DNA from 3 places in the Thalassospira sp. GO-4 genome. Region 1 is predicted to be linked to each of the others. Evidence: riboswitches for the same ligand, from Rfam matches in the RefSeq annotation. Region 1 holds a riboswitch; each other region holds the start of a gene.
The links. Region 1 has a riboswitch for cobalamin ahead of cobU (bifunctional adenosylcobinamide kinase/adenosylcobinamide-phosphate guanylyltransferase). Riboswitches for the same ligand answer to the same signal wherever they lie in the genome.

Region 2: it holds a riboswitch for cobalamin, as region 1 does, so the genes downstream of both, M9H61_RS03635 (DUF4198 domain-containing protein) here and cobU (bifunctional adenosylcobinamide kinase/adenosylcobinamide-phosphate guanylyltransferase) in region 1, are expected to answer to the same signal.
Region 3: it holds a riboswitch for cobalamin, as region 1 does, so the genes downstream of both, M9H61_RS11635 (ribonucleoside-diphosphate reductase subunit alpha) here and cobU (bifunctional adenosylcobinamide kinase/adenosylcobinamide-phosphate guanylyltransferase) in region 1, are expected to answer to the same signal.

The regions. Positions count from the first base shown of each region.
Region 1 covers NZ_CP097807.1:2,920,715-2,930,768, reverse strand. Annotated here, with positions in the region: gene rfaE1 (D-glycero-beta-D-manno-heptose-7-phosphate kinase) at 1-999, opposite strand, end outside; gene M9H61_RS13510 (D-sedoheptulose 7-phosphate isomerase) at 1,056-1,640, opposite strand; gene M9H61_RS13505 (hypothetical protein) at 1,977-3,206, shown strand; gene cobT (nicotinate-nucleotide--dimethylbenzimidazole phosphoribosyltransferase) at 3,285-4,319, opposite strand; gene cobS (adenosylcobinamide-GDP ribazoletransferase) at 4,588-5,403, shown strand; gene M9H61_RS13490 (histidine phosphatase family protein) at 5,449-6,087, shown strand; gene M9H61_RS13485 (hypothetical protein) at 6,192-6,866, opposite strand; cobalamin riboswitch at 7,106-7,296, shown strand; gene cobU (bifunctional adenosylcobinamide kinase/adenosylcobinamide-phosphate guanylyltransferase) at 7,351-7,878, shown strand; gene cobW (cobalamin biosynthesis protein CobW) at 7,913-8,953, shown strand; gene cobN (cobaltochelatase subunit CobN) at 9,046-10,054, shown strand, end outside.
Region 2 covers NZ_CP097807.1:752,004-762,057, forward strand. Annotated here, with positions in the region: gene M9H61_RS03605 (peptidoglycan DD-metalloendopeptidase family protein) at 1-318, shown strand, start outside; gene M9H61_RS03610 (DUF1491 family protein) at 319-669, shown strand; gene M9H61_RS03615 (peptidylprolyl isomerase) at 773-1,093, opposite strand; gene yaaA (peroxide stress protein YaaA) at 1,288-2,064, shown strand; gene M9H61_RS03625 (glycosyl transferase family protein) at 2,089-3,153, shown strand; gene M9H61_RS03630 (DUF924 family protein) at 3,217-3,762, opposite strand; cobalamin riboswitch at 3,911-4,104, shown strand; gene M9H61_RS03635 (DUF4198 domain-containing protein) at 4,276-5,073, shown strand; gene cbiM (cobalt transporter CbiM) at 5,091-5,765, shown strand; gene M9H61_RS03645 (cobalt ABC transporter permease) at 5,758-6,375, shown strand; gene cbiQ (cobalt ECF transporter T component CbiQ) at 6,372-7,169, shown strand; gene M9H61_RS03655 (energy-coupling factor ABC transporter ATP-binding protein) at 7,153-7,890, shown strand; gene M9H61_RS03660 (MFS transporter) at 7,938-9,413, shown strand; gene M9H61_RS03665 (hypothetical protein) at 9,423-10,054, opposite strand, start outside.
Region 3 covers NZ_CP097807.1:2,509,493-2,519,546, forward strand. Annotated here, with positions in the region: gene M9H61_RS11620 (ArsJ-associated glyceraldehyde-3-phosphate dehydrogenase) at 1-985, shown strand, start outside; gene arsJ (organoarsenical effux MFS transporter ArsJ) at 997-2,223, shown strand; gene M9H61_RS11630 (PhoH family protein) at 2,562-3,323, shown strand; cobalamin riboswitch at 3,506-3,731, shown strand; gene M9H61_RS11635 (ribonucleoside-diphosphate reductase subunit alpha) at 3,839-6,805, shown strand; gene M9H61_RS11640 (ribonucleotide-diphosphate reductase subunit beta) at 6,827-7,969, shown strand; gene M9H61_RS11645 (cation diffusion facilitator family transporter) at 8,052-9,032, opposite strand; gene M9H61_RS11650 (heme lyase CcmF/NrfE family subunit) at 9,268-10,054, shown strand, end outside.

The DNA of each region.
Region 1 (10,054 bases):
TTCGCCAATCATCAGATCATGGTGATGCAGGGCCGATACCAGCTCGTCGGGATAAACAATGGCCGTACCGATTTTGCCAACCACAATGCCCGCCGCAACATTGGCAATGCGCGCGGCATCGGCAAGGCTTGATCCTGCCGCAACCGCAGACGCAAGGCAGGCGACCACGGTATCACCGGCCCCCGATACGTCAAAAACTTCGCGGGCCTCGGTCGGCAGGTGGATGGCTTCGCCATCTTTGGTAACAAGGGTCATGCCATCTTGGCTGCGCGTCAGCAGGACGTTATCAATGCCGCATTCGGTAATGATCTTGGTGGCGGCCGCAACCGCTTCTTCGTCACTATTGACGGCAATCCCGGTTGCTGCCTGTGCTTCGGCGCGGTTCGGGGTTACCACGGTTGCCCCGCGATAGATGCTGTAATCACTGCCCTTGGGGTCAACAATGACCGGTTTTCCGGCCTTGCGCGCGGCATTGATCGCCGCGGCAACCACATCGGCATGCAAGACGCCCTTGCCGTAATCAGACAGAATGATTGCCGCCACATCTGGTGCAAGTTGGCCTGCAAGGGTCGAAAGGTTGCTGATGGTGGTCGGGGTGATGTCCGATGTGGTTTCGTTGTCAGATCGCAACAATTGCTGGCCGCTTGCGATATAACGGGTTTTGATGGTGGTCGGCCGGTTGCGTTCGGTCTGGATATAGGGCTCGACACCCTTGTCATTGGCGACATATTCCATGACTTCGCGGCCGGGCAAATCATCTCCGACAAGTGTCAGGAACTGAACCGATGCGCCTAGGGCGGTGGCATTGCGCGCGACATTGCCCGCCCCGCCAAGCATTGCACTTTCGCGTTCGACCCGGATGACCGGGATCGGTGCTTCGGGCGAGATACGATTGACCGACCCATAGACAAAGCGATCAAGCATGACATCACCAATGCACAGGACCTTGGCGTTGGTCAGTTGTTCTACCTGTCGGGCCAGATGGCTGAGATCGGTCATTTGTTCGTATCTTTGTTCTGTAGTTCTGAATTGTGTTCTGGCAGCCTATGGGCCGATTATTTTTTGGTCAGGTCAAGGGTATGCTCAAGCGCGCCGACAAGCATCTGACCGAGCTGAATGTGCATTTCCTGGATCCGGGCGGTGGTGTTGCTGGGCACAATCATCAGCGGATCGCAAAGATCGACCATGTCGCCACCGGTCTTGCCGGTCCAGCCGGTTGCAATCAGGCCCATTTCCTTGGCCTTGGCCAGACCAAGATTGACGTTCTTGCTGTTGCCCGATGTCGAAATGCCGATTGCAACATCATCAGGATTGCCAAGGGCTTCGATCTGGCGCGAAAACAGGTAGTCAAACCCGAAATCATTGCCGATCGCAGTCAGGGCAGAACTGTCAGTGGTCAGGGCAATCGCCGGCAGTGCACGACGGTCGTGGATGTAGCGAACCGTGAATTCGGTGGCGATATGTTGCGCATCCGCAGCTGATCCGCCATTCCCGAAAAACAGAAGCTTGTTACCGTCATTAAGCGCATCGGTGCAAATTTCAACCAGCTCGACAAACGCATCGCGGGTGGCTTCGCGTGTTTTGTTTACCAGATCAAGATGCTCGTCAAACTCGGCATCGAAAAAAGCTTTGATATCCATTGCGCTCTGAAATCCCGCAGTAGGTCATGTATTGTGATCAGGCTGTTTAAACAGGGTCCCTTGTTTAAACAAGAATCTGGAATGGTTTTACATCATCGCTATGTGTTGATTGATGTTTTTACCTGACATGTCAAATCGGGCTGAAACTAGCAGCTTGGATGGCGGAAAGCTACGACTTATCTGTTTTACCGGATGTCTGAAATTGTCCGATTTTCACGTTTGGTTTCAATAGGTATGAATGATAAATACATAACCTGTTAATCGACAGGCTCTATTATGGAACAGGCTTGGTATCGGGGTTGGTTCCGGTAAAACAATAATCTGGTTATTGCATTAATGTCTGATAGCTCACTTCCATCGCCCGAAGCCTTTCTGGTCGACTATGTGCGACGCCTTGAGCGGCGCAAGGAAGGTGTGGGTGCTATCCATGTGCATTTCTCGAAATTGCAGGCATTTAACCGTCGCGACCACCATATTCGCACGGCGATTGTTGCCTTTGAAGAAATCGCGCCGGAAGTCACCGGGCGTATCTTTACCCTGTCCAATCAGGACCTGATTTTCATTTTTGATGCAGCCGAGATTGACGAGGTCAATGCCGTCATCTTTCGTCTGAAATTCCTGTTCAACGATGATCCGCTGATCAGTGACGGCAAGGATGAAAGCGGTGCGCCGGCAAGCTTCACCGACTTTTACGATGTCGGACAGCAATATAAGGACTTTCTGCATCTGACACAGATGCTGGTGCGTGCCAATGCCAACCGCCCCCGGGTGGTCAGCAAGGCGGCCGAGCGCCATAACGATCATCCCGATTACGGTGATGATCGCGCCCCGCTGACCCCGAAAATTCTGGGCCGGATTGATGAATCGCTGCGCCGTGCCGACTTGTCAAACCTGATGCGCCGCCAGGCGATCTGTGCGGTGGTCGGGGATGCCAACCCGACACCGGTTTTCCATGAATTGTTCATTTCAATCAAGGATTTGCAGGAAACACTTCTGCCCGATGTCAATGTTCTGTCGAACCGCTGGCTGTTTCAGCATCTGACGGAAATTCTTGATCGGCGGATGCTGTCACTTTTGACCCGGTCAAACGATGCGTCTGTGACCGGGTCGGTCAGTATCAATCTCAATGTGTCGACCTTGCTGTCACCCGATTTCCTGACCTTTGACAGCAATGTCAAAGCCGGTCAGCGGGGCACCATCGTTCTTGAACTGCAAAAGATTGATATCTTTGCTGATCTGGGTGCTTTCTTCTTTGCCCGCGATTTTTGCCGTGATCGTGGCTATCGCATTTGCATTGACGGTATCAGCCATCTTTCCCTGCCCTATATCAACCGCAACAAGCTGGGCGTTGATATGATCAAGATGATCTGGGATCCGGATATGGAAAGCATGGATGATGCCCATCGCGAAGCCATGCGCGCAGCAGTCGCGGAATCAGGTGATACACGTGTGATTCTGTGCCGTTGCGACGATGAACGCGCGATCAAATTCGGCCATTCGATCAACATCACCATGTTCCAGGGCCGCCACGTTGAACAATTGATGAGCGAACGGACAAAAAAATAGCGCCGGGCTTCCCGACGCTATGATGCCCGACACTATGATGGTTGTCTGAAAAGCTTCGATGAAAAGCAATTTGGCCGCTTAAGCCTGTTCCTTGCCGTCAATGCCGGCTTTTTCAAATGTCGCCATGCCGTTATGGCATTCAGCAGCCGAGCGCAGCAGCGGGATCGCCAATGCTGCACCCGACCCCTCGCCAAGGCGCATGCCAAAATCGATCAATGCCTTTTTGCCAAGCTTTTCAAGCAGGCGCATGTGGCCCGGCTCTGCTGAAACATGGCCGACAAGACAGTGATCAAGTGCATCTGGCCGCATGGCGGCCAGAACCGCCGCCGCCGCACAGGAAACATATCCGTCAAGCAATACCGGCACCCGTGAATAGCGCGCAGCAATAATCGCCCCGGCCATGGCGGCGATTTCGCGCCCACCAACACAGCGCAAGACATCAAGCCCGTCATGCATCTGGTTTTTATGCAAGATGATGGCATCGCCAACCACCCGGGTCTTGAGTGTCAGGGTCGCGTCATCAATGCCGGTTCCCCGCCCGGTCCAATCCCCGGCGTTGCCGCCATAAAGTGCATGGGCAATTGCCGCTGCGGCGGTGGTGTTGCCGATGCCCATTTCGCCCGGCACAAAAAGATCAAGGCCCTTTTCAATCGCGCTCATGCCAAAGGCCATGGCTTCTGCACAGCCCTCATCATCCATCGCCGGTTCCTGACTGAAATCGTTGGTCGGGATTTCAAGTGCGACTTCCATCACGCGGAGTTCCGCATCGACCGATTTGCAAATCTGGTTGATGGCAGCCCCGCCATTGATGAAGTTTTCCACCATCTGCTGATTTACGCTTGGCGGAAATGCAGACACGCCCTGTGCCACAACGCCATGACTGCCGGCAAAGACAGTGACACGCGGCCGAGACATCCGCGGGCGTGATGTTCCCTGCCAGCCTGCCAGCCAAAGGCTGAAATCTTCGAGACGGCCAAGTGAACCGGCCGGTTTGGTCAGGGTCGGCTCACGGTTGGCAACAGCAGCTTGTGCCTCTGCGTCAACGGCCGGCAAATCGGCGAGAAGACTGCGAATTTCATCAAGGCTTTGGGGCGGGTGCTTGGGATTGAACATTGTGGTCTCCGGCTGGCGGCAAATCGTCAAAAAGCGTGTTCCGCTTGGCTTCTGGAATGGTAAGGATTAGGGTCAGAAACCAATCAATTGGTGTGTTTCAGTATCGGCCAACGGTCTGCCGGTCCCGGATCCGGGATAGCTTCGGTTTCGCGGTAGACTGAAGAACCCCAATAAAATCGGCCCCAAACTAGGCCTATGCGCAACAGATTGCCAGTTCGAAAATCGGAATTTCATGGTGTCCGAAGATCATAACCAAAACGAAACAAACATGCAAAGCACAGATACACCGACAGGTGATCGGCGTGATGATGCGGATAAAACGTCTGTTGATGCATCGGTTTTATCCGATTTCTGGCGCGCCATGGCATTGCTCAGCCGGGTGCCGTTGCCCCCGGTTGGTGATTTCCGGGCGGCTCTGATCGCGCGATCTGTCTGGTGCTGGCCACTTGTCGGACTGGTCCTGGCGGGCCTGGCATTGCTGCCGGCGATGCTTGTCGATTTTCTGACGGGAAACCCCCTTGTCTATGCGATCTTTGCCATCGCAGCGATGGTGTTGCTGAGCGGCGCGATGCACGAAGACGGCATTGCCGACTGTGCGGACGGCTTTGGCGGCGGGATGGACCGCGACCGCAAACTTGAAATCATGCGTGACAGCACTGTCGGGACCTATGCGGTTGTCATGCTGATTTTGACGCTGGGTTTGCGGCTGGTTCTGATTACGGCTGCGGCGGATATCGGACAGGCCGGTATCCTGTTTCTGATCATGGCGGTTATTTCCCGTGCGGCAATGCCGGTTGTTATGCGCATATTGCCGCCAGCGCGGGATAACGGACTGGGCAAAGGGGCCGGGCGGCCCGGATGGCTTCCGGTTCTGATCGGGTTTGCCATTGCCAGCGCTATTGTTCTGGTATTGGGCGGTATCGGTGCGATGTTTGCGGTAATTGTCGGTGTGATGATCGCGATCCTGATCGTCGCAATGGTTGCCAGATCACAAATCGGTGGCCAGACCGGTGATGTGTTGGGGGCAACCCAAGTCTGTGCCGAACTGTTTGCCGGTATCGGATTCATTGCCGTAATGGCATAGCCATGAATTTTGCTGATTGCTCAAAACGACCATGATTGACTGCCAATGTCCGAACAAACCGGGGAAAGCATGACCAAAATCAAGACAACGCGCTGGTGGCTGGTGCGTCATGCGCCGGTGCAAAACCCGGAACGTCTGGTCTATGGCCGAAGTGACATGCAGGTTGATCTGTCTGATGAAAAAAAACTGCGTGCGGTGGCGCGGCACTTGCCCCGCGATGCGGTCTGGATGACCAGCCATCTGTCACGGACGCTTGATACCGCGCTCAAGCTTCAGGAACTGATCGACGAGGACATCACCCCGACCCGCGAAAGCGGCTTTGCCGAGCAACATTTCGGGGCCTGGGAGCTTCAGCGCTGGAACGACCTTCCGAAAGGCGAAACCACACAATTCTGGACGGATTTCGCCCGACAGCAGCCGCCAAATGGTGAAAGCTTTGCCGATATGGTCGAGCGGGTCGGTCCGGTTTTCACCCACGCCACCAGCTATTGGGCGGGCCGCGACATTGTTGCTGTGGTCCATGGCGGCACCATCCGCGCGATCATGGCCAATGCGCTGGGACTGTCACTTGAAGCGGCATTGTCATTTCATATCGATACGCTAAGTCTGACCAGACTGGAATATATCGACGGTGTGGATCAGCCCGGCTGGCGTGTCACCGCGGTCAATCAAAGCTTTGGATGATTTTGACAGAAAATAAAAACGGCATCGACCCGCTGTGGAACGATGCCGTCAGGATGTGGATGTCGTGACCATTCCCGTGCCGTAAACTGCCCTGTCCGCGGCAATCAGGCCGTTTGCAGTTCGGAATTCAAGGGAAGATCTTCAAGCGCATGTTCGGCAAGATAGCGATCAAGCATATCTGCGGTAATGTCGTGCTTTTCACAGATCGCAGTCACGTCTTTCAAATAGGCTTCGTAATAGGGCAGCGGGCGGCTGCGTGACTTGTTGCGCAATTTGGCGACATGCGGGAAATCTTCACAAAGAGCCGTATTCTCAATTGCCTGGATGACGTTGTCATCAATGATGGCTGCGGGCATCTTGCGATAGGTCTTTCCACAGGCTGACAGCATTTTGCTGGCGGTGGGGACCGATATCCCCGGCTGGGAAAGCAATTCGTTTAATTCTTCCTGGCCGAAATCCGAAATCGACATCAACGTGATGAGCGTCGGCAGATCACGCACAAGCAGCGACAGTGCATTGACGCGGATGCCGCGCGCATGGGACCAGATGATGGTGCCGATCACCCCTTTGGAAGCATCAAGTGCAAAGATGCTGCGCACATCGCGGCGCGACAATGTAATGTCCGCACCGGTCGCATATTCTTCCAGAAACGTCTGAAAGGCCCGATTGTCGGAATTCAGGCGTTCAAGCAGACCAAGCCACATATCCTTGCGCGAGGATGTGGTCCAGGTTGGTGTGTTCGGATTTCGGATTTTCGATAGTTGTGCAGAAACTGCCATCTGATTTTGCAAAATTCCAGTTAACCCCAAGAGTTTGGTGCCGCAATTATGCGGCCCACCGGTTTTGATGTTTTTTGTCCCGGTGATCTTGCTGGAAGGTGATTTGTTACCACTCTAATTCCAGCTTGATAATATTATGTTCCCTTAAAGGAGGGCCGGCCTCAAGCAGGCAATTCTTACAAATACTGACCTTCCGGTTAGCTGACCCGTCCGGACAGAGAATGCCCTTTGGGTTCAAGGGCAAACCTGTTAGGTTCGGCGCACCGTTCGGTGATGGGAAATCGGTGCGATGCCGATGCTGCCCCCGCAACTGTATCGGGTTGGGTGATCCGGGTGGATGTATTGCCATTCACCAGCCACCGGGAAACCGGGAAGGCGGATTGCTTTCATGCCCGCAGCCAGGAAACCAGCCGAATGGTGTCATCATCTTAAATGATGGCGACGCAATCGGGCCTCGGTGGGAGGCCATGGCGAGGAATAGAATATGACCCGGACTGACCCGCCTTGCGGGACACATCTGATTCTTGGCGGTGCGCGATCTGGCAAAAGCCGGTTCGCCGAAAACATCATCAATGCGGCTGGCGGCGGCATATATATCGCGACCGGTCGGGCATGGGATGATGAAATGGTCAACCGCATCGACCTTCATAAACAATCGCGTGGCGATCTTTGGCAAACGATCGAGGAACCGCTTGATCTTTGCGGTGCACTCGACACCTGCAATCAGCCGGACGGCAAACCGGTTCTGGTCGATTGCCTGACCTTGTGGCTGACCAACCTGATGCTCGAAGATCGCGATATTGATGCTGAAATCGACCGGCTTTGTGATCACTTGCCTGGGCTGGACATTCCGGTGTTGCTGGTATCAAACGAAGTCGGTTTCGGGATTGTCCCGGAAAATGCAATGGCGCGGGCTTTTCGCGATCATGCCGGACGTCTCCATCAACGTATTGCCGCATTGGTTGACCGGGTGACGCTTGTCGTTGCGGGCATTCCGATGCAGGTCAAATGACAATTTAAATGATTGAATTTCAAGGAATTTGAAAATGGCACAATTGGGTAAAATCCCGGCAACCGTCATTACCGGCTTTTTGGGGGCCGGCAAGACAACCATGATCCGCAACATGCTGGAAAATGCCAATGGCAAACGCATTGCCCTGATCATCAATGAATTTGGCGATCTGGGCGTTGATCGCGGCATCATCAACGGGTGCGGTATCGAAGGCTGTGCCGAGGATGATGTGGTTGAACTGGCAAACGGATGTATCTGCTGTACGGTTGCGGATGATTTTCTGCCAACCATTCGTGGCCTGATTGATCGCGATACGCCGCCTGATCATATCGTTATCGAAACATCAGGGCTGGCCCTGCCCAAGCCGTTAGTCAAGGCGTTCAACTGGCCCGAAGTACGGTCGCGCGTGACTGTCGACGGGGTTGTTGCGGTTCTTGATGGTGCGGCATTGCGCGACGGGTTGTTTGCCCATGACCATCATGCGGTTCAGGCCCAGCGCGAGGCCGATGAAAACCTTGATCATGAAAGCCCGCTTGAAGAACTGTTTGAAGAACAGCTTCATTGCGCCGATATGGTGGTTCTGAACAAGACCGACCTTCTGACCGACGAAGAACGCACCAAGGTCGAAGCCGATATCCGCGCCGAACTTAAAAAGCCGTCGGTCAAAATCATCGCGACCGAGCATTCCCGTGTTGAAAACGCCATTTTGCTGGGCCTTGGTGCTGCGGCCGAGGATGACCTTGATAGCCGCCCGAGCCATCATGATGATGGTCATGAACATGATCATGATGATTTCGAAAGTTTTGTTGTCTCACTTGATGCGGTCAATGATCCGGCGGCCCTTGAAAAACGCCTGATCGACATCGTGCGTCAATATGATGTTCTGCGCATCAAGGGTTTCCTTGATGTTCCGGGCAAACCGATGCGCCATGTGGTTCAGGGGGTCGGGGAACGTTTCCAGCGTTACTTTGACCGTCCCTGGGCCGACACCGAAAACCGCCGTTCCGAACTGGTGGTGATCGGCTTGCATGGTCTGGACCGTGCCGCGATCGAGGCCGCAATCAAGGCGGCCTAAGCCCATTGGGCACACATAAAACCATATGACCGATACCGGATGTTTTGCATCCGGTATCGGTGCTTTTGACGACAGAACAGACGGAATTTCAAATGCATCTTTTGGCAGCACAGCCAGGCATGGTCACCGATGGCAGCGAAGCGGTCGATCTTGGTCAGGAACCGGGCGATGTCGTCATCCTGTCTGCGGCCGAGTCCGAGCTTGCCTGCCTTGCCGGGGCACAGGCACGTCTGGCAGATGCGTTTGGTGAAGATGTTCCGTCTTTGCGTTTGGCCAGTCTTTTGCAGCTTGGTCACAATATGTCGGTCGATCTTTATGTCGATGATGTGCTTTGTGATGCCAAATTCATCATCGTGCGGATTTTGGGCGGGCGCGGTTATTGGGAATATGGTGTCGAGCAGCTGGTTGCTCTGGCGCGGTCGCGTGATATCCCGTTGGTGCTGTTGCCCGGTGATGATCAACCCGATGCCGAACTTCTGTCGCTATCCACCGTCAAGGGTGCTGAATATCAGAATATCTGGCGCTACCTGATCGAAGGTGGCCCGCAAAATGCCGAAAATTTGCTGCGTCTGATCTATGAAAAACTCAATGCAGATGTACTGTGGAACTGGTCGCCAGCCGCCCCGTTGGTCAAGGCTGGCGGATATTGGCCGGGCATGTCACAGGCCGGTCTTGATGATGTCAGATCAAACTGGAAAACCGATCAACCGGTCACCCCGATCATTTTTTATCGATCACTTGTCCAGGCGGGAAATCTTGACGTTATAGATGCGCTGGTTACTGCATTGTGCGACAACCATCTCAATCCGTTGCCGATTTTTGTCGCCAGCCTCAAGGACCCGGTGGCAAGTGCGCTGGTCAGTGACTGGCTTGCGGAAACGAATGCCAATCTGATTTTGAATACGACCGGGTTTGCGCTTTCCGTTCCGGGGTCAGAACGATATGACGGGCCGTTTGATGCCGTTGATGCGCCGGTCTTTCAGGTGGTCTTGTCCGGTGGCAGCGAAGATGCATGGCGCGATGGTGTGAACGGGCTTGCCGCCCGTGATATCGCGATGAATGTCGCCCTGCCCGAGGTCGATGGCCGTATTCTGGCCCGGG
Region 2 (10,054 bases), 2.2 Mb from region 1:
TTGCAACATGAACCGGCGGATGGTGTGCGCTTTTACACCCTGTATGGTCATCTGAGCAGACCGTCCCTTGAAGGACTTTATAAAGGCAAGGAAATCCGCGCCGGAGAGCTGTTCTGCCGGTTTGGCGACTTTCCGATCAATGGTGACTGGATTCCGCATCTGCATTTCCAGATCATTTTTGACATGCTGGGGCGGGAAGGGGACTATTTCGGGGCGGCAAAACCATCGGAATGGGATATCTGGACAAGCATTTGCCCGGACCCGAACCTGATGTTGCAGATGCCTGAAAATGTTGTCGCCAGCCGGGATGGCAAATAGATGCAGCCACGTTTGAAAGCAGGACTTTGGGTTCGTGGCCAGATTGCCATTTGCCAGTCAAACCTGATTACGGCCATGGTGCTCCATAAGGGCAACGAGGATGCGGGGGCGGTTTTGTTGAAGCTGAACCGGTTCGATGCCGGATGTTTCGTCTATTCCAGGGTTACGACACTGGACGGCGATCTTGGCTGGATGCTGGTTGCAGGCGGTCCAGATGGCGGGCGTGAAACCGAATTTTCCTGTGATACCTATTGGCGCAAGCAGATCGACTTTGACCGCGATGTGTGGGTTCTCGAAATCGAAGACCATAAAGGCCAATACGAACTTGATGCACCCGTCGTTGATTATTAGAACGCGGATCGTCAGTCCCGGCAAAGGTGCGCCACATTTCCGGCTCACCAAAAGAAAAAGGCTGGCAACAATTGCCAGCCTTTGTTCTGATCGCAGCGCGGGATCAGGCGGTGCGCTGAAGCAGGTGATAACCGAAATCGGTTTCAACCACGTCAGAGGTCGCACCGACATCCATGCTGAATGCAGCAGCATCGAATTCCGGAACCATCATGCCACGGCCAAAGAAGCCAAGATCGCCGCCCTGCTGGCCGGACGGGCAATCGGAATTAGCTTTTGCCAGTTCTGCAAAATCGGAACCGTTTGCGATCTGGTCTTTAAGGGCATTGATTTCGTTCAATGCTTCTTCTTTGGTGCGGGTGGCGGTCGAACGTGCCGAACCGGCATACATCAGAAGAATGTGCGACGCGCGAACTTGTTCACTCATAACTGGTCCTTTCTTCCGCCAAGGCTTGCGCCAGACGGATTTTCTGCAAGATTAGAAGTTTATGGATAAAGCCAAGGGTCCAAATCCATACACAGTCGTATACACCTGTACATGGGCTTGGGCCCTAGACATTGTCCATGCCTTGTGGCTTGTTACGACAAATTGAACCGAGATGAAAGAGAAGAGGCAGATTGATGCTTGCTGTTGTGTCCCCGGCCAAGAAGCTGGATTTCGAAACGGACGTGCCGGAAATGGCCGTTTCCCAACCGGCGTTTCTCGATGACACGGAAGAATTGATTGAAGTTGCACGGAAAAAAAGCCGTGGCGATTTGATGAAGCTGATGGGGATCAGTGAAAACCTTGCGGATCTGAATTATCAGCGCTTCCAGCATTTTTCACGGCCTTTTGATCGCAGCAACGCGAAACCAGCGATCTTTGCCTTTCGTGGTGATACCTATGTTGGTCTTGATGCCGACACCATGAAGGATGCCGATATCGACTGGGCCGAAGACCATTTTCGGATGCTGTCGGGGCTTTATGGTCTGTTGAAGCCGCGTGATCTGATGCAGCCTTATCGCCTTGAAATGGGCACACGGCTTGAAAATCCGCGTGGCAAGGACCTTTATGCGTTTTGGGGTGACAAGATCGCCAAGGAGATCAACAAGCTTACCGAAGGCCACAAGGACCGCAGCCTGATCAATCTGGCATCCAACGAATATTTCAAGTCGGTCAAGACCAAGCTGCTTGATGGACCGGTCATCACACCGGTCTTTAAGGAAGTCAAAGGCGGGGCTGCCAAGGTTGTCGGCTTCTCAGCGAAGCGTGCGCGTGGCATGATGGCGCGTTACATGATCGACAATCGACTGGAAAACCCGCAAGACCTTAAGAAATTCAATGTTGACGGTTATTGCTACCAGGATGACCTGTCAAACGAGACGGAGTGGGTCTTTACCCGCGTCCATGACCAGTAACGACAATTTTTTCGGTGAGTACGTATGACCGACGAGCATCTTGAACAGCTCGAGGAAGAAAATCATTTACCCGAATCTCATCCGTTTTCCGGGTATTTGAGAACGTTCTTTCGGGGGCCGGGCCGTTCACGCAGCCTGACGCGCGAAGAGGCATTTGATGCCTTTTCAATGATCCTGCGCGATGAGGTCGAGCCGATCCAGCTTGGCGCGTTTTTGCTTATGCTGCGCTATCGGGCGGAAACGCCGGAAGAACTCGCAGGCATGATCGAAGCCGTGCGCAAAGCCGCAAGGCTTGATGCGGATGATGGACAGGACACCAACCCGGTGGGCCGCCCGATGCTTGATTGGCCGTCATATGCGGCTGGTCGAACCCGTGGTCTGCCGTGGTTTGTATTGTCGGCACATTTGATATCACAGAACGGTGTTCCGGTTCTGATGCACGGTTATAACTCGCATCTGGTCAATGGTCTTGGAACCGAGGCCGCAATCAAGGCGCTTAAGCTGCCGATCGCGATGTCAGCCGAAGAAGCCCGTTCGGATATTGCCGCAAAGGGGTTTGCTTATTTGCCGTTGCGCCATATGCATCCGAAATTGCAGGAACTGATCGGTTTGCGGTCGCTTCTGGGGCTGCGCAGTCCGGTGAATACCCTGTTGCGGTTGCTAAACCCGTTACAGGCACGGGCCGCGTTCCTGGGGGTGTTTCATCCGGCGTTTCTGGATGTGCATCGTGAAACCGGAAAGCTTCTTGAACTGCCGCGAATTGGCGTGATCAAGGGCGGGGGCGGCGAAGCAGAACGCACACCGTTCAAACATGTTGATCTTCGGATGCTTGATAACGGCGAGCTTTGCGACGTCCGATGGCCGGCACTTTTGCCAAAAACCGAAAAAGAAATCGACGATCAAAGCCCGGTGACTCTTAAGCACTTTCTGGCTGTTTGGCGCGGCGAGGTCGAGGATGCCCCGGCCGAAGCCAGGATCAAGGGTAGTGCGGCGATGGCGGCATTCCTTGCGGGCAAAGCCGATTATATGGACGAAGCCGAAGCCCTGGTGCAGGGATGGTGGGATAATCGCGATCGCGATATCGGTTGATATCGCGTTTTCGCATTGAATCATTTTATGAAAGCGGGACGGATTGCCGTCCCGTTTTTCGTTCTAGAATGACGAGCCGGGTTCTTTGAGAAACGCGATTTCTTCTGGCGTGGATGTCCTGCCAAGAATGTCATTGCGATGCGGATAACGCCCGAACCGGTCGATGATTTTCTTGTGTTTGATTTCAAAGCCGTAATTGTGTTCAAGCCCGGGCTGATCAAACAGGGTCATGGCAATTTCATGGATCATTTCGGATTCTGAATGCATATAGGGCATATACAGAAACGCCCGCTGTTCTGGTGATCCAAGTTCCTTGTCCTTGCCCAAGGATACTGCTTCCTGTGCAAGAACAAGCGCGATCGGATCGGCAGCAAATGATTGCGGCGTGTCGCGATACATGTTGCGCGAAAACTGATCCAGAACGATGATTTCGGCAAGGCGCCCCGATGCGGTGTTGCGCCAGGTGAAAAGTTCACCGGCAAGGGCCGCGGCATGAATGTCGGAAAATCGTTCGGCAATGTGGGTATCAAGTGCAGTATCCTTGATAAACCATTGCTTTTGTTCGAGTTCCTTGAACCAGAAGTCCAGGACTGTTTCAGGAGCCATCATTTCCAACCCATCCCATGTAAGGCCAGTCGCAATGTTGTGCGATGTGTCTGCTGATCTTTGCCGGGGGAAGGGCGAAGGTCAAGCAATGGCGCGAAAAGATAATCCGTTCGGATGCGGGCAAAGAGTTGACAGGTGTTTGCCGCCCATGGAATATGAACGCGTCTTGGGTGTTGATCCATTGGATCGGCTTAAAAGGGAACGTGGTGCGTTACGACAATGCCACGGCTGCCCCCGCAACTGTAAGTGGTCCGAGCATTACCTATGCCACTGGTGACAAACCGGGAAGGCGTAATGCTTTTGAAACCACGAGCCAGGAGACCTGCCTTTGACTGCCGGACACGGCTTGTCCGGTACTGAACTGTTGGACGCCGGGGTGAGCGTCAGGTTGCAGGGAAAAGGCGGTCTCGTCGTGAAACCGGTATCTTGCTTCCAGCCATCCTATCGTTCTTGATCCTAACTCTGTGCGTCGGGAAACTTTTCTGACGCGCATCGTTCGTGAAAAGAGACGATTACATGTTTAAAACTCTTGGCAAGCTTGCGATTGCAAGTGCCTGTTTCGCGTTTGCGTCACAAAGTGCGCATGCCCATTTTCAATTGGCCTATACACCGGAAGTCAATGTGACCGCCCCCGGCGAACTGCCGGTGAAACTGATATTCTGGCATCCGTTCGAAAACGGACATGTCATGGATATGCAAAAGCCGGTGGCGTTTTACGCGATCCATCGCGGTGATAAAATTGATTTATCTTCAACGCTTTCTGAGGTGACCTTCACAGGGAAGGAGAATACCGCCAAGGCGTATGACGGTACTTTGACCCTTAAGCGCAGTGGCGATTACGTGATGGTGGTGGTGCCCGAACCCTATTACGAAGAAAGCGAAGATATCTTCATTCAGCAGATCACCAAGTCCTATGTGAACCGCAACGAAATCCCGACCGACTGGATGGAGGCACAGGGACTTGTGACCGAAATTCTGCCGTTAAACCGGCCGACCAACATTGTCGCAGGTTCGACCTTTACCGGTCGGGTGCTGAGCAACGGTGAACCGGTATCCGGGGTCGAGGTTGAAATCGAATATATGGCAGCCGAACCCGATATGGACCGTAACGCGCCCAAGGAACCGACAGCAGGGCCGATGCCTGGTGGGGCAATTGTCGCGATTACCGATGCCAACGGGTATTTCACGTTCGGGATCCCCAAGGCCGGATTTTGGGGGTTTGCGGCCCTTGGTAGTGGGCCGAACAAAGAATTTCAGGGAAAAGAGCTTTCACAGGATGCAGTCCTGTGGGTTCGCGCCTATGATGTGCAATAGGCTTGGGGACAAAATAGATGCATATTGTTGACGGGGCATTGGCCCCAGAGGTGCTGATTGGCGGTGGCGTACTTGCTGTCGCGGGGCTTGGCCTTGGATTGCGCAAACTGCCAATCGATAAAATTCCGGCGACGGGGGTGTTATCGGCGACGTTCTTCGTCGCCTCCCTGATCCACGTGCCGGTCGGTCCGTCGAGCGTGCATCTGATCATGAGTGGTCTGGCCGGGCTTGTGCTTGGCTGGACCGCATTCCCGGCACTTTTTGTCGGGCTTTTGTTGCAGGCCATCTTTTTCGGATTTGGCGGTTTGACCGTATTGGGGGTCAATACCGTCAATATTGCGTTTCCTGCGGTGATTGCCGGTTTCATGTTTCGCGGATTGGTGTCGCGAAGCAATCCAACCTTTGCGGCAATCTGGGGCGGGTGTGCCGGTGCGCTTTCAATTGCGCTGACCACCTTGTTCGTAGCCATTTCCCTTGGTCTGAGCGGGGAAGGGTTTGTACCGGCGGCCAAGCTTGTTTTCTTTGCCCATATTCCGATCATGGCGGTCGAAGGTCTGGTGTCTGCAGCAGCGGTTTATCTGATCATGAAGGTCAAACCGGCTTTGCTGATGGCCGATGCCCAGATCCGCCGATATGACGCACAAAACCCCGCGATCCTGGCCGAACAGGTGAACGAGGCCAACAATGGGTAAGCTTGCAACAGGGGTGTTTCTGGCAGGCCTTCTGTTCGGAATGCAGGCCGCCCAGGCCCATAAGGTGATTGCATCGGTTTTTCCAAGCGGCACAGCTGTCGAAGGGGAGATCGGGTTTTCCAATGGCGATATGGCTGCGGACACGCTGGTTGAAATTTTTGACCGGCAGGGAAACAAGATCGATGAAATCAGAACGGATTCTGACGGCTTCTTTGTCTATACGCCAAGCCAGCAAGTTGACCTTGTCTTTCGGGCCGATCTGGGGGCAGGGCATGTTGCAGAAACCCGTTTTGATATTGCCGACCTGACGGGAATTGCAGGGGCAGGCAGCATCGACGCAGTTTCTTCGGGTGATAGCGCTAACATCACTGTGGATGGGGCAGTTGTCGGGGATAATGCAACCAAAACTGCAATTACCCGCGAGCAGGAAGAAGTCATTGCCGCGATCGTTCGCGATGAATTGCGTCCATTGCGTCGGGAAATTACCGCCTATAAGGAAAAGAACGATCTTCAATCGATTCTGGGCGGTATTGGTTATATATTCGGGTTCTTCGGGATTGCCTATTATCTGGCAGCAAGACGCTTGAGAGCCAAAGCAACCAAATCATGAGCCATCTTTTCGGGCATGACCAACCATTAAGCGTTCAGGGAGGCGGACAACGACCGTCTTCCTTTGTCGGATCGTTTGATCCGCGTGTTCGGGTGGTGGCGGCCTGTCTGTTTTCGGTGATGGTCGTTTCCCTGCATCAGATCGAATTCGCGCTTGCTGCCTTTTTTGTGGCAATAGCGACGATGTTCATGACTGATTTGCCTTTGCGTCTGACCCTGAAACGTATGGCAGCGATGGACGGGTTCATCATCGTGATGCTGGTGATGTTGCCATTCACAACACCGGGAACCGCCATGTTTACCGTCCTGGGTGCCGAGGCCAGCAAGGAAGGATTGCAACATGCGGTCCTGATCGGCATTCGCGCCAATGCGGTTGTTTTGATGATGCTTAGCTTGCTTGCCGGGTTAACGCCGGTGGGGCTTGGTCATACATTATACCGGCTGCGTTGCCCCGCAGCCCTGGTGCATCTGATGATGTTTACGGTGCGCTATATTTCGGTTCTTCATGATGAATATCATCGACTGCGCATGGCCATGAAATTGCGTGGCTTCAAGGCGCGCAACAGCATTCATACCTATCGGTCACTCGGGTATCTTTTCGGGATGTTGCTTGTCAGGTCTCTTGAACGTGCCGAACGGGTTCTTGAGGCCATGAAATGCCGCGGATTTAGTGGCCACTTCCCGATGATTGATCATCTTGTGTTCCGGCAACGTGATGCCCTTTTCGGGGTGGGGTTTCTGATGCTGGTTTCCGTGCTTGTTATTCTGGATCGTTTTTATGTCGTCGCTTATTGAACTTAACGATATTTCATACGGATACCGCGCCGGGCAGAATGTTCTGGACCGGGTCAGCCTGTCGCTTGAGGCCAATGAACGATTGTTCATTACCGGTCCGAATGGGGCTGGCAAAAGCACGCTGTTGCGCATTCTGGTCGGTCTGATCAAACCGTTTGGCGGCGAAATCAGGGCGTTTGGAACGCCGCGTGTAACGGACAAGGATTTCCATGATCTGCGCTGTCGGGTCGGGTTTATTGTCCAGGACCCCGATGATCAGCTGTTTTGTCCGACCGTGGTCGAAGATATCGCCTTTGGTCCGCTTAATCTTGGGGCCAGCCGCGAAGAGGCGCTGGCGATTGTTGACGAGGTTCTTGATCAACTTCATCTCAGACATTTGCGTGAACGCATCACCCACGAGCTTTCAGGCGGGGAAAAGCGGCTGGTTTCTGTGGCGGCGGTTCTTGCCATGAAGCCCGATGTTCTTTTGCTTGATGAGCCGACGAACGCGCTGGACGAAGAAAATCTTCACCGGCTTGAGGAGATCTTGCTGGAACTGCCGCAAGCCATGATACTGGTGTCGCATGACCCGCATTTTCGCCGGAAACTGGCCACCCGGACGTTGGAGTTGCGCGCCGGGAAAATGTCGCAGGCCAAGGAACTTGCACCCAAAAAATGTACCGCATCCGATCGCGCCCGGCAAAATGCCAAGGCCGATGATCATTCATTTGAAAGTCTTTGACGGTTTAAGATAGGGTGTAAGGCGACACACAGCCCGGATGCCCCAACATGTCGCCATTTTCCATTTCGGCCTTTCGACATCTTTTTGCTGCCCAGATCACGTCCCTGATCGGGACCGGATTAACCACGGTTGCCCTGTCACTTCTGGCGTTCGATCTGGCCGGGGCGGATGCGGGACGGGTATTGGGATCCATTCTGGTTTTGAAGATGGTCGGGTATCTGGTGATCGCCCCGATTGCCGGTGGGATGGCGCATTTGTTGCCGCGCCGGACATGGCTTGTCGGGCTTGATATCTTGCGTGCGGCAATTGTTCTGTGTTTGCCCTTTGTCGATCAGATCTGGCAGATTTTTGTTCTTGTCTTTGTGGTCAATGCCGCGTCCGCCGCATTCACACCGGTCTTTCAGGCCATTATCCCGGAAATTCTCGAAGACGAGAAATCCTATACCAAGGGCCTTTCCTATGCCCGGTTGGCCTATGATCTGGAAAACCTGATCAGTCCGGCACTTGCAGCCGCCTTGTTGTTTGTCTGGTCGTTTGACAGCCTGTTTATCGTCAACAGTCTGACATTTGCACTTTCGGCCGTTCTGATTGTGACAATAACAGTGCCGCGCGCCGCCGCGACGGACCGCGAAGGCGGCATTTACGCCAATACGCGGTTCGGGGTGGTGGCATATCTTAAAACGCCACGGCTACGCGGACTTCTGGCCGTTCATTTCGCGGTTTCATGCGTCGGGGCGATGATCATCGTCAATACGGTTGTTTTGACGCGTTCGATCCTTGGCGGGTCTGAAATCCTGACCACGGTGTTTCTTGCCTGTGCCGGTTGCGGATCAATGGTTGCGGCATTCGTCATGCCCAAGATCATTGATACAGTGGGCGAGCGTCGATTGATGATGGCCGGAATTGTCGCCGCATCCCTGGCTATGGTGGCAGGTGCCGTGATCATGGGGGCGGGCATTCGCGATGTTGCCGCCTTTGCATTGCTGTGGGTGTTTGCCGGGGCCGGAACCACATTTGCGCAGACGCCAGGTGGACGGTTGGTGCAACGATCTGCCGGTGCGGGGGATCGTTCCGCATTTTTTGCCGCCAATTTTGCACTGTCCCACGGTGGATGGTTGATTGCATATGGGGTGATCGGATGGATTGGCAGTCTGGCCGATATTTCGGTAGCATTCTGGGTGTCGGGCGGGCTTGCATTTTGCGGTGCTGTGATGGCGCGCGTTCTTTGGCCCAAACAAGACCAGCTTGAACTTCAGCACAGCCATCCCGGTTTCTGGCATGAACATCCCCACGATCATGCGGATGAACACCATGGACATGTCCATCCTGCCGAAGCAGCCGCGACGTCGTCGAGGATGTCATCGAACCGTGCAAAGCATCATGATGACGGTCACCAGCACGCGGAAGAAGACCGGTCAAAGCACCGGCACCGCCATTATCATCCACCGGTCAGCCACAAACATCGTTTCGTGATTGACAGCCACCATACCCGGTGGCCGGTGGAAAGCGGTGAAATGGTCTGATTGCGGTTGTTAGACAGATGTCTGTTTGCGGGCGCGGACCCACGCCAAGATTCCGAAAATACCAATAATCACACCGATGCCACCCATGATATCGGACATACGAACATCATTGCGATAGGCGTTTACGTCCTCGCGAAGCGGGCCGATCTGTCGTGCGACGGCATGATTGATCAAGCTGGTCAATTCGTCGCGCGTCAGGGCCTTTAGCCCGATGGGGGCGGTTGCCGAAGATGAAGGCGTGGTCATGGTCGGGGCGACCGCGGCATCGGGGGTTTTGTCGGTCACAAAGCGTGCCGTAATGTCCGACGCATTTTTCGCGGGTGGAAGGTTTTCGGAAAACTCGTCCTCGGTCAGGGTGAATGTGGCGATATGACCATCTCCGGTATTGGCCTGAACCACGTAGGGCGTCCGGTGGCTGACGCGGATAGCAAAGGCACCGTTTTGATCTGTGCGGGCCGCCGCCACAACCGCGCCATCATCGGCATGAAGTTCAATTTCAGCAGCACGGGCGCGCGTCCCGCCAGTGAAATAGACATATCCTTCAATCGTGTCGCCGGTGCTTATGGCAAAGACATTAAGGTTGTGGGCCTGTGCGGCAGAAACGCCAAAAGCACAGAAAAGCAAAATGAAAAAACCAAAGC
Region 3 (10,054 bases), 410 kb from region 1:
TTTCGGCCGCATGGGGCGGCTGGTTTTACGGGCGGGCTGGGGCCACCCGAACCTTGAATTTGTTCATATCAATGAAATCCGGGGCGGGGCCAAAACCGCGGCCCATCTTCTGGAATTTGATTCGGTTCATGGCCGCTGGCCCAACCGGGTTGATTGCATCGACGATCAGGTGGTGATTGATCAGACCCACAAGATTTCGTTTTCCGAAAACGCCACACCGGCCGACACCGACTGGACCGGCATGGGGTGCGACATCGTTCTGGAATGCACCGGCAAATTCAAAACGCCCGAAACGCTTCAGCCCTATTTTGATCAGGGTGTGAAAAAGGTCATTGTCGCAGCCCCGGTCAAGGAAGGTGCGCTTAATATCGTCTATGGCGTCAATGATGATCTTTACGATCCGGCGACACATCATCTTTTGACCGCGGCAAGCTGCACCACCAATTGTCTGGCCCCGGTGGTCAAGGTCATGCATGAACAACTTGGCATCAAGCATGGTTCGATCACCACCATCCATGATGTGACCAACACCCAGACGATTGTCGATCTTCCGCATAATGACCTGCGCCGGGCGCGGTCGTGCCTGCAATCATTGATCCCGACCAGCACCGGCTCCGCCACCGCGATCACGATGATTTATCCGGAATTGGCGGGCAAATTGAACGGGATTGCCGTGCGTGTGCCGCTTCTTAACGCATCGCTGACCGATTGCGTGTTTGAAGTGGCACGCGATACCGATGTTGAAACGGTCAATCGCCTGATGCGCGAGGCATCGGAAACCTATCTTGCCGGTATTCTGGGCTATGAAGACCGCCCGCTGGTCAGTGTTGATTACCTTAATGACAGCCGGTCTTCGATCATTGATGCCGGATCGACAATGGTGATCGACAAGCGACAGGTCAAAATACTGGCCTGGTATGACAATGAATGGGGCTATGTCTGTCGTATGGCGGATCTGGCTGCCAAAGTCGCGCAATCGCTTTAGGAATGCCGATCATGTCATCTGCCATTCGCAATTATGCACTTGTGACCGGGGCCTATTGGGGCTTTACCCTGACTGACGGGGCGTTGCGGATGCTGGTGCTGTTGCATTTCCATGCCCTTGGCTATTCGGCATTTGAAATTGCCCTTCTGTTCATCCTCTATGAAGTGGCGGGGATTGTAACCAATCTGGTTGGCGGATGGCTGGCACAAACACGCGGGCTGCGCTTTACCCTTTATAGCGGATTGATCCTTCAGATCGCATCGCTTGCCGCGCTTTCGCAAACACAGGCCGATTGGGCACCGGCCATTTCGGTTATCTATGTCATGGGACTTCAGGCCGCATCGGGTGTGGCCAAGGATCTGACCAAGATGTCGAGCAAATCGGCAATCAAGGTTCTGGTGCCTGCCGATGCCGGGGGTGCGCTTTTCAAATGGGTTGCCCTTTTGACCGGGTCGAAAAACGCCCTTAAAGGCGTCGGCTTTTTCATGGGCGGTGCGCTTTTGTCCTGGCTTGGATTTTCCGGGGCGTTGCTTGCCATGGCAGTCGGTCTTGCCATCACACTGATCGCGGTTGCACTGTCACTGGGCAATGCGATGTCCGGACCGTCAGAAAAGATCAAACCCAAATTCCGTGACGTCTTTTCGCGTGACCGCAAGATCAATGTCCTGTCGGCGGCACGGCTTTTCCTGTTCGGGTCGCGTGATATCTGGTTTGTGGTCGGCCTGCCGGTGTTTTTGGCGGCCGAACTGGGCTGGAACCATATCGAGGTTGGCACCTATATGGCGCTTTGGGTGATCGGATACGGCTTCATTCAGGCCTTCGCGCCCAAAATGCTGCGGGCCGGATCACACGAACCCGATGGCCGCACCGCCCGGTTCTGGATCGCAGCCCTGATCGCGGTGACCACTGCCATTGCCGCTGCCGTCACACAGGGGATTGCGCCGCAACTTGCAGTTCTGGGCGGGCTTTTGGTGTTCGGCATTGTCTTTGCCGTGAACTCGTCGCTGCATTCCTATTTGATCCTTGCCTATGCCGATGGCGACAAGGTCGCGATGAATGTCGGGTTTTATTACATGTCCAATGCCATCGGGCGGCTTTGCGGGACCATTCTGTCTGGCGTTGCCTATTCCTATGGCGGGCTGGTCGGATGCCTTGTGACGTCGATCGCGTTTTTGACCATCAGCTGGATCATCAGTGCCGCCCTTCCGGCAAGAAGCGCCGTCACACCGCAGAGTTGAACAAAAAAGTTCTTTCGCAGATGCGGGATAAATGACTGAAAAGACTCACAATCCGGATTCACGAAAATTTCATCGTGCAAAAAACCGTGACAAGACACTGCATATAGGGGTACGATTCCAATCAACGGTCAATCACTGGACCGCAGGAGGGGTTCCCGAGTGCCGCGAAAAAGCGTCTTACAACGAGAATTTTCGCCCCCCGGATCGCACATGCAACATGTTGTGACCGGCGGAAACTCCTACCGCCACTTCCATCGCAAGATGAAAATTGAATGCGCGCCTTTCCATGACGGAATGGCGCGTTTTGCTTTTTTGGCACATTTGATGAGGTGATCGTCATGGGTAAGCGCGCAGCACGCCGTCGTAACCGTCCGCAACAGTCCGACAACAATGTCCATGAACTGTTTGATGAAAAGAACGCTGACTGGCACCCGCTTCAGGGGGAAGTCGCAGAACAGAAAGGACAACGCGATCAAAGCTACCGCCGCAACATCCGCCCGAAAAGTGAAAACCAGGCCGCATTGATGGAGGCCATTGATGCCTTCAACCTGGTCCTTGCCCTTGGTCCGGCAGGCACCGGTAAAACCTATATCGCGGTTTCCAAAGCGGTCGAAGCCCTTGATAAGGGTGATATCGGCCGTATCGTTCTGGCCCGCCCGGCTGTTGAAGCCGGGGAAAATATCGGCTTCCTGCCCGGCGATGTCGAAGCCAAGATGGCACCTTATCTTCGCCCGCTTTATGACGCGCTTAATGATCGCCTTGGCACCAAGCGCCTGCGCACATACCTTTCGGACGGCACGATTGAGATTGCCCCGATCGGCTATATGCGTGGCCGTACTCTGAACAATGCCTTCGTCGTCATCGACGAAGCCCAGAACTGCACATACGGGCAGCTCAAGATGCTGGTGACCCGTCTGGGCTGGAATTCCACCATGATCCTGACCGGCGATCCGGATCAGACCGACCTTCTGCCGGAAATGTCGGGTCTTTCGGAAATGTCGGAACGACTTGAAAATGTCGAAGATGTCGCCTGTGTCCAGCTGCGCGACAAGGACATTGTCCGCCATCCGCTGGTTGCATGCATGCTTACGGTTCTCTGATTTCGGTCATCAAGTTCCGACACAGCAAACCAAAGAAGAAAAAAGGACGGGCCCCGAAAGGGCCCGTCACTTTTTTTGGATCTGCTTATATAGACTGATAATTCTTGGCTTCGCGCCCGATCACCGGGATCGGTAAAACCTGTCAAGAAAACATATATATTGACGAAATTTTCAATCCGAACCCAATATATAGACATCACGGTCCTTCTTACCGAACCATATCGGTTTGAAGGCTAAGAGGGAATTCGGTGCGTTTTGCATATGCACGACAATGCCGAAGCTGCCCCCGCAACTGTAAGCGGCTAGCTTTAATCCAACCATGGTCACTGAAATGCTTGGCATTTCGGGAAGGCCGGATGAAGCATCGATCCGCAAGCCAGGAGACCTGCCGTGAGCGAACGTAAACATTCACGGGCGGGGTGTCCCGGTGGAGTGCTTGTGATCTGACTGGCAGACCGCCAATCATCCCTGCATACCTCCGTTTGGCCTTTGCCCCCATATGATTGGGGCTTACGATGTCAGAAACAGTCGAGTTGGAACGGCCAGCCGTTTCCGATCCTTCATCAAATTCACACACCATCTATCAGGTGATCCGTCGCAACGGATCGGTCACGGCCTTTGATGCAACCAAAATCAAAACAGCCCTGACCAAGGCATTTCTTGCCGCCGAGGGCGAAACCGCGTCGGGATCACGTCGGGTACATGACATTGTCGATGGATTGGCCGATCAGGTTACCACGACCTTGTTAAAGCGGGCCGCGCCGGGCCATACCCTTCAGATCGAAGATATACAGGATCAGGTCGAGCTGGCCCTGATGCGCAGCGAACATCACAAGGTTGCGCGCGCCTATGTCCTGTATCGTGAAGACCGTGCGCGCGAACGCGCCAAGCTTGATGCACGCAAGAAAAGCAAAAAGGCCGGGCAGCCCGATCTTCATATCACCCTGCCCGACGGCAGCAAAAGGTTGCTTGATATTGACCGGTTGGCGACCGTGATTGCCGAGGCCTGTGGCGACCTTGATGGCGTCAGCACAGCACCGATCATGGAAGAAACCAGAAAGAACCTTTATGACGGTGTCACCACCGGGGAATTGGCACTTGCCCCGATCATGGCAGCCCGAACACTGGTAGAGCGCGAACCGAATTACGCCTTTGTCAACGCACGCCTGTTACTTGACAAGCTTCGGACAGAAGCCCTGAGCTTTGTCTTCGACCAGCCCGAACAAGCCACCCAGGCCGAGATGGGCGCACGATACGCGACCTATTTCCCCGCCGCGATCACGGCTGGCATCAAGTCCGGCCTGATTGATCCGGAATTGTCAAAGTTTGACCTGAAAAAAATCGCGGCGGCGATCAAGCCGGAACGTGATCTGAATTTCCAGTATCTTGGACTTCAGACGCTTTATGACCGTTACTTCCTGCATGTCAAAGGGTCGCGGTTTGAACTGCCACAGGCCTTTTTCATGCGGGTTGCCATGGGTCTTGCCATCCGTGAGATCGACCGCGAAGCCAAGGCAATCGAATTTTATGATCAGCTTTCGACCTTTGTCTTCATGGCATCGACCCCGACCCTGTTCAATGCCGGGACATGCCGCCCGCAATTGTCATCCTGCTTCCTGACCACCGTGCCCGATGACCTTGATGGCATTTTCAAATCGGTCAAGGACAACGCGCTTTTGGCCAAATATTCCGGCGGTCTTGGCAATGACTGGACCCCGGTGCGTGGTCTTGGCGCGCATATCAAGGGTACAAATGGCCAAAGCCAGGGGGTCGTTCCGTTTCTGAAAGTCGCCAATGACACCGCGATTGCGGTTAATCAGGGTGGCAAGCGCAAGGGGGCTGTTTGTGCCTATCTCGAAACATGGCACATCGATATCGAAGAGTTCCTTGATCTGCGCAAGAACACGGGCGACGACCGCCGTCGCACGCATGATATGAACACGGCCAACTGGGTGCCGGACCTGTTCATGGAACGGGTGATGGCAGATGCGCCATGGACCCTGTTTTCGCCCGATGACACGCCGGACTTGCATGATCTTTATGGTGCGAAATTCAAGACCGCGTATGAGGCATATGAAGCCAAGGCCAATAGCGGCCAAATCACGAATTTCAAAACCGTGCGCGCGGTGGATCTTTGGCGGCGCATGTTGACCATGCTGTTTGAAACCGGTCATCCATGGATCACCTTCAAGGACCCGTGCAATATCCGATCCCCGCAACAGCATCGTGGCGTGGTGCATTCGTCAAACCTGTGCACGGAAATTACGCTCAATACATCTGCTGACGAGGTCGCGGTTTGTAACCTTGGTTCGATCAATCTTCTGGCCCATGTCACCGAAGACGGCCTTGATCACGACAAGCTGGCACAAACGGTCGAAATCGCGATGCGGATGCTTGATAACGTGATCGACATCAACTTCTACACCATCCCGGAGGCACGCTATTCCAACCTGCGCCATCGTCCGGTCGGCCTTGGCCTGATGGGTTTTCAAGATGCGTTACAGAAACTGAAAATCGCCTATGCCTCGTCAGAGGCCATCGCATTTGCCGATGAAAGCATGGAAGCCATTTCCTTCCACGCCATTTCCGCATCTGTTGACCTGGCGGCCGAGCGCGGCCGGTATGAAAGCTTTGACGGATCACTGTGGTCAAAGGGCATCCTGCCAATTGACTCGCTTGACCTGCTTGCCGACGTTCGTTCGGAATTCACTGTTGACCGAAGCCATCGCCTTGACTGGGATGGTCTGCGCGAACGGGTCAAAACCACTGGAATGCGCAATTCCAACACCATGGCGATTGCCCCGACTGCGACGATTTCCAACATCTGCGGCGTCAGTCAATCGATTGAACCGGCATATCGCAACCTGTTTGTGAAATCGAACATGTCGGGTGACTTCACGGTGGTCAATGCCGCCCTTGTCCATGACCTGAAAGAACGTGGTCTTTGGGACGAGGTGATGATCTCCGACCTGAAATATTATGATGGCAGTATCGGGCAGATTGATCGCATTCCCGATGATCTGAAGGCACTTTATGCGACCGCGTTTGAACTTGATTCTTCCTGGTTGATCGAGGCGGCATCACGGCGTCAAAAGTGGCTTGATCAGGCACAATCGCTGAACCTTTATATCGCCAATCCGTCTGGCAAGAAGCTGGATGATCTGTATCGTCTGGCGTGGTTACGCGGGCTTAAAACCACCTATTACCTGCGATCAAGTGCTGCAACCCATGTCGAGAAATCGACACTTAAGGGCACCGATGGTCGCCTGAATGCGGTGGTGAATGCCCCGCAAGCAGCAAGCCCTGCCCCATCGCCTTCGCCTGTTACCGCACCTGCACCAGCACCAGCACCAGCGCCCGCAGTCAGCAATCGTCCATCCGCCGTCATTGATGCGAGCGCCGCATCCGATGCGATTACCGGCGGGGACGTCTGGGGCAAGGCATGTTCCCTTGACGACCCTGATTGCGAAGCCTGCCAGTAAACAGAAACCGGAAGAAGAACCATGCTTGACTGGATTGAAAACGACGCCCCGATCGCGTCCAACCACACAACCGACGCCCCGGCTTCACCCGACACCGGTGACAACACAAATGATGCTACCGGCCTTGGAGAGATTGACCGTTCCGGCGGTCGTGTCACGGTCAGTGACAAGGCGATGATCAATTCGCGGGCCGATGTGAACCAGCTTCTGCCGCTTAAATACGGCTGGGCCTGGGACAAGTACCTTGCGGGTTGCAACAATCACTGGATGCCGACCGAAGTTTCCATGCAGGCCGACATTGCATTATGGAAATCGCGCGATGGTCTGACCGATGATGAACGTCGGATGCTGAAACGTAATCTGGGTTTCTTTGCCGCATCCGAAAGCCTTGTTGCCAACAACATCGTTCTGGCAATTTATCGCCACCTGACCAACCCGGAATGCCGCCAGTATCTTTTACGTCAGGCCTTCGAGGAAGCGGTTCATACCCACACCTTCCAGTATATCGTCGAAAGCCTGGGTCTGGATGAGGGCGAGCTTTTCAACATGTACCGCGAAGTGCCGTCAATCACCGACAAGGCGGCATGGGCGTTAAATTATACCAAGCACCTTGATGATCCGAATTTTGCCACCGGCACGCCCGAACGCGATCAGGATTTCCTGCGCGATCTGGTGGCGTTCTATGTCGTGTTTGAAGGCATGTGGTTTTACACCGGATTTGCGCAAATCCTGTCACTTGGCCGGCGCAACAAGATGGTCGGTATCGCCGAACAATATCAGTACATCCTGCGTGACGAGAGCATCCATCTCAATTTCGGGATTGATGTCATCAACCAGATCAAGGCTGAAAACCCGCATCTTTGGACAGCGGAATTTCAGGAAGAAATTCGTGCGATGTTGCGTGACGCTGCCGAACTTGAAGCGGCCTATGGACGCGACACCATGCCCAATGGCTTCCTTGGCCTGAATGCCGAGCTCTGTGAGCAATATATGCATTTCATCGCCAACCGCCGTTGTGGTCAGCTTGGCCTTGCCCCGGTGTTTAACGAGGTCGAAAATCCATTCCCCTGGATGTCAGAAGCCATGGATCTTAAAAAGGAAAAGAACTTCTTTGAAACCCGGGTGATCGAATATCAGAACGGCGGCGCGCTTAGCTGGGACTGATTGCCACACCCAACATCATCATAAACAAAACGGCTGGGAACATGTTTCCAGCCGTTTTCATTCAAGCCTAGTCTTTTGGCGGTTAGCGCCCCATCGCGGCGACTTCGCTTCCGGCGTTGGACACCGGGATGTCGTGTTGGCCGGCGCGTTTGGCGCGACCGGTGTGCCAGAATTCCGGGTCTTCGGTATAGCCGCTATATTCATCGAGATGGATGTCTTCGGGCGGTTCGGGATGGATGGTGATATCAAGATCGGGATATTCGGAACGGATGCTGTCCATTACCTGATGGCAGATGGTGTGGGCTTCGCGCATCAACATCCCGCCATCCATGATCAGTTCGATCTCGGCAAAGCGATGCACGCCCGATGACCGTGTGCGCAGGCGGTGAATGCCGATCACCGATGCGTTTTTCATGGTCAGTTCAATAATGCGCTGGCTGTCGGAATCGGGCAGTTCCGCATCCATCAGGACCTTGACCGAATTGCGTCCGACCTTGATCGCGGAAAACAGCAGGAAGCTTGCCACCAGTGCGCCGATTGCCGGATCGGCCCAGGCAAATCCCGATACCCCGGCAAACAGGGCAATGATCACGGCAAGATTGGCCAGAATGTCGCTGCTATAATGCATGGAATCGGCATCAACCGCCACCGAGCCCGACATTCGCACCGCCTTGCGCTGCAAAAGTACCAGACCGACTGTCATGACAAGTGACACTGCCATGATCCAGATGCCTTCATAGGCAAAGGAAATCTGTTTGGGTTCATTGAGCCTTGATGCGGCCTCTGCCAGGACCAGAACAGCCGCCCCGATCATGAAGGCCGACTGAAACAGCCCGGCAAGGGGTTCTGCCTTGCCATGGCCGAAACGGTGATCATGATCGGCCGGGCGCCATGCCGAACGGACCGCCATGAAGTTGATCACAGACGTGCCGACATCAAGCATACTATCAATCATGGAGGACAGCAGACTAACCGAGTCCGTCAGGAACCAGCCAACAGCCTTGATGATGATCAGGGTCGCAGCAATGACAATGGAGGCCGTCGTTGCACGACGTGCCCACATTTCTTTCTGCGCTATGTCAATGACGGGACATTGACTCATACGTTGTTGACCTCTGGCCGCCCAATCTGCCACCTGACAGCGGTTTTATAGCCTGTTTGAGCATAATATGTAATGACTATTGCCATATTTTCGCCCAGCGTTGTGCAGCAAATAGCGCATATTTGATATTCCGCAAGGTTTCCAAGCCTGTTTTAAGGGATTATATCTCGCAATCGGGCGCACAAGAGAGAACCTAATGATTGTAGAGATCGGACATTACGCACTGATATTGTCACTTGTTGTGGCACTCGCCCAGTCGACCTTGCCGTTTTTGGCCGCATCGCGCAGAGACCCGGTTCTTTTGATGGTGGCGCCGCGACTGGCGATCACCTGTTTTGCGCTGGTCGCCGCCAGTTTTCTGGCGCTGACCTATGCATATGTGGCGTCTGATTTCTCAGTTCTCAATGTTCTGTCGAACAGCCATACCTCCAAACCGATGATCTACAAGATCACCGGTGTGTGGGCGAATCACGAAGGATCGATGCTGCTTTGGGTAATGATCCTGACCCTGTTTGGTGGTGCGGTTGCCGCATTCGGGCGCAATCTTCCGCCAACGCTTCTGGCCCGCGTGCTGGGCGTGATGGGCCTGATTGGTGTTGGCTTCATTCTGTTTATCGTTCTGACCTCAAACCCGTTTGAGCGCGTGATCAACCCGCCGCTTGACGGCGAGGGCATGAACCCGTTGCTGCAAGACCCGGGCATCGCCATCCATCCGCCCTTCCTGTATCTGGGCTATGTCGGGTTTTCCGTTGCCTTTGCCTTTGCAGTTGCCGCCCTGATTGAAGGACGGGTTGATCCGGCATGGGCACGCTGGGTCCGTCCATGGACACTGGCGGCATGGGTGTTTCTGACCGCCGGGATCGGGCTTGGTTCCTGGTGGGCCTATTACGAGCTTGGCTGGGGCGGCTGGTGGTTCTGGGATCCGGTGGAAAACGCATCCTTCATGCCCTGGCTTGCCGGTACGGCGCTGTTGCATTCGGCGA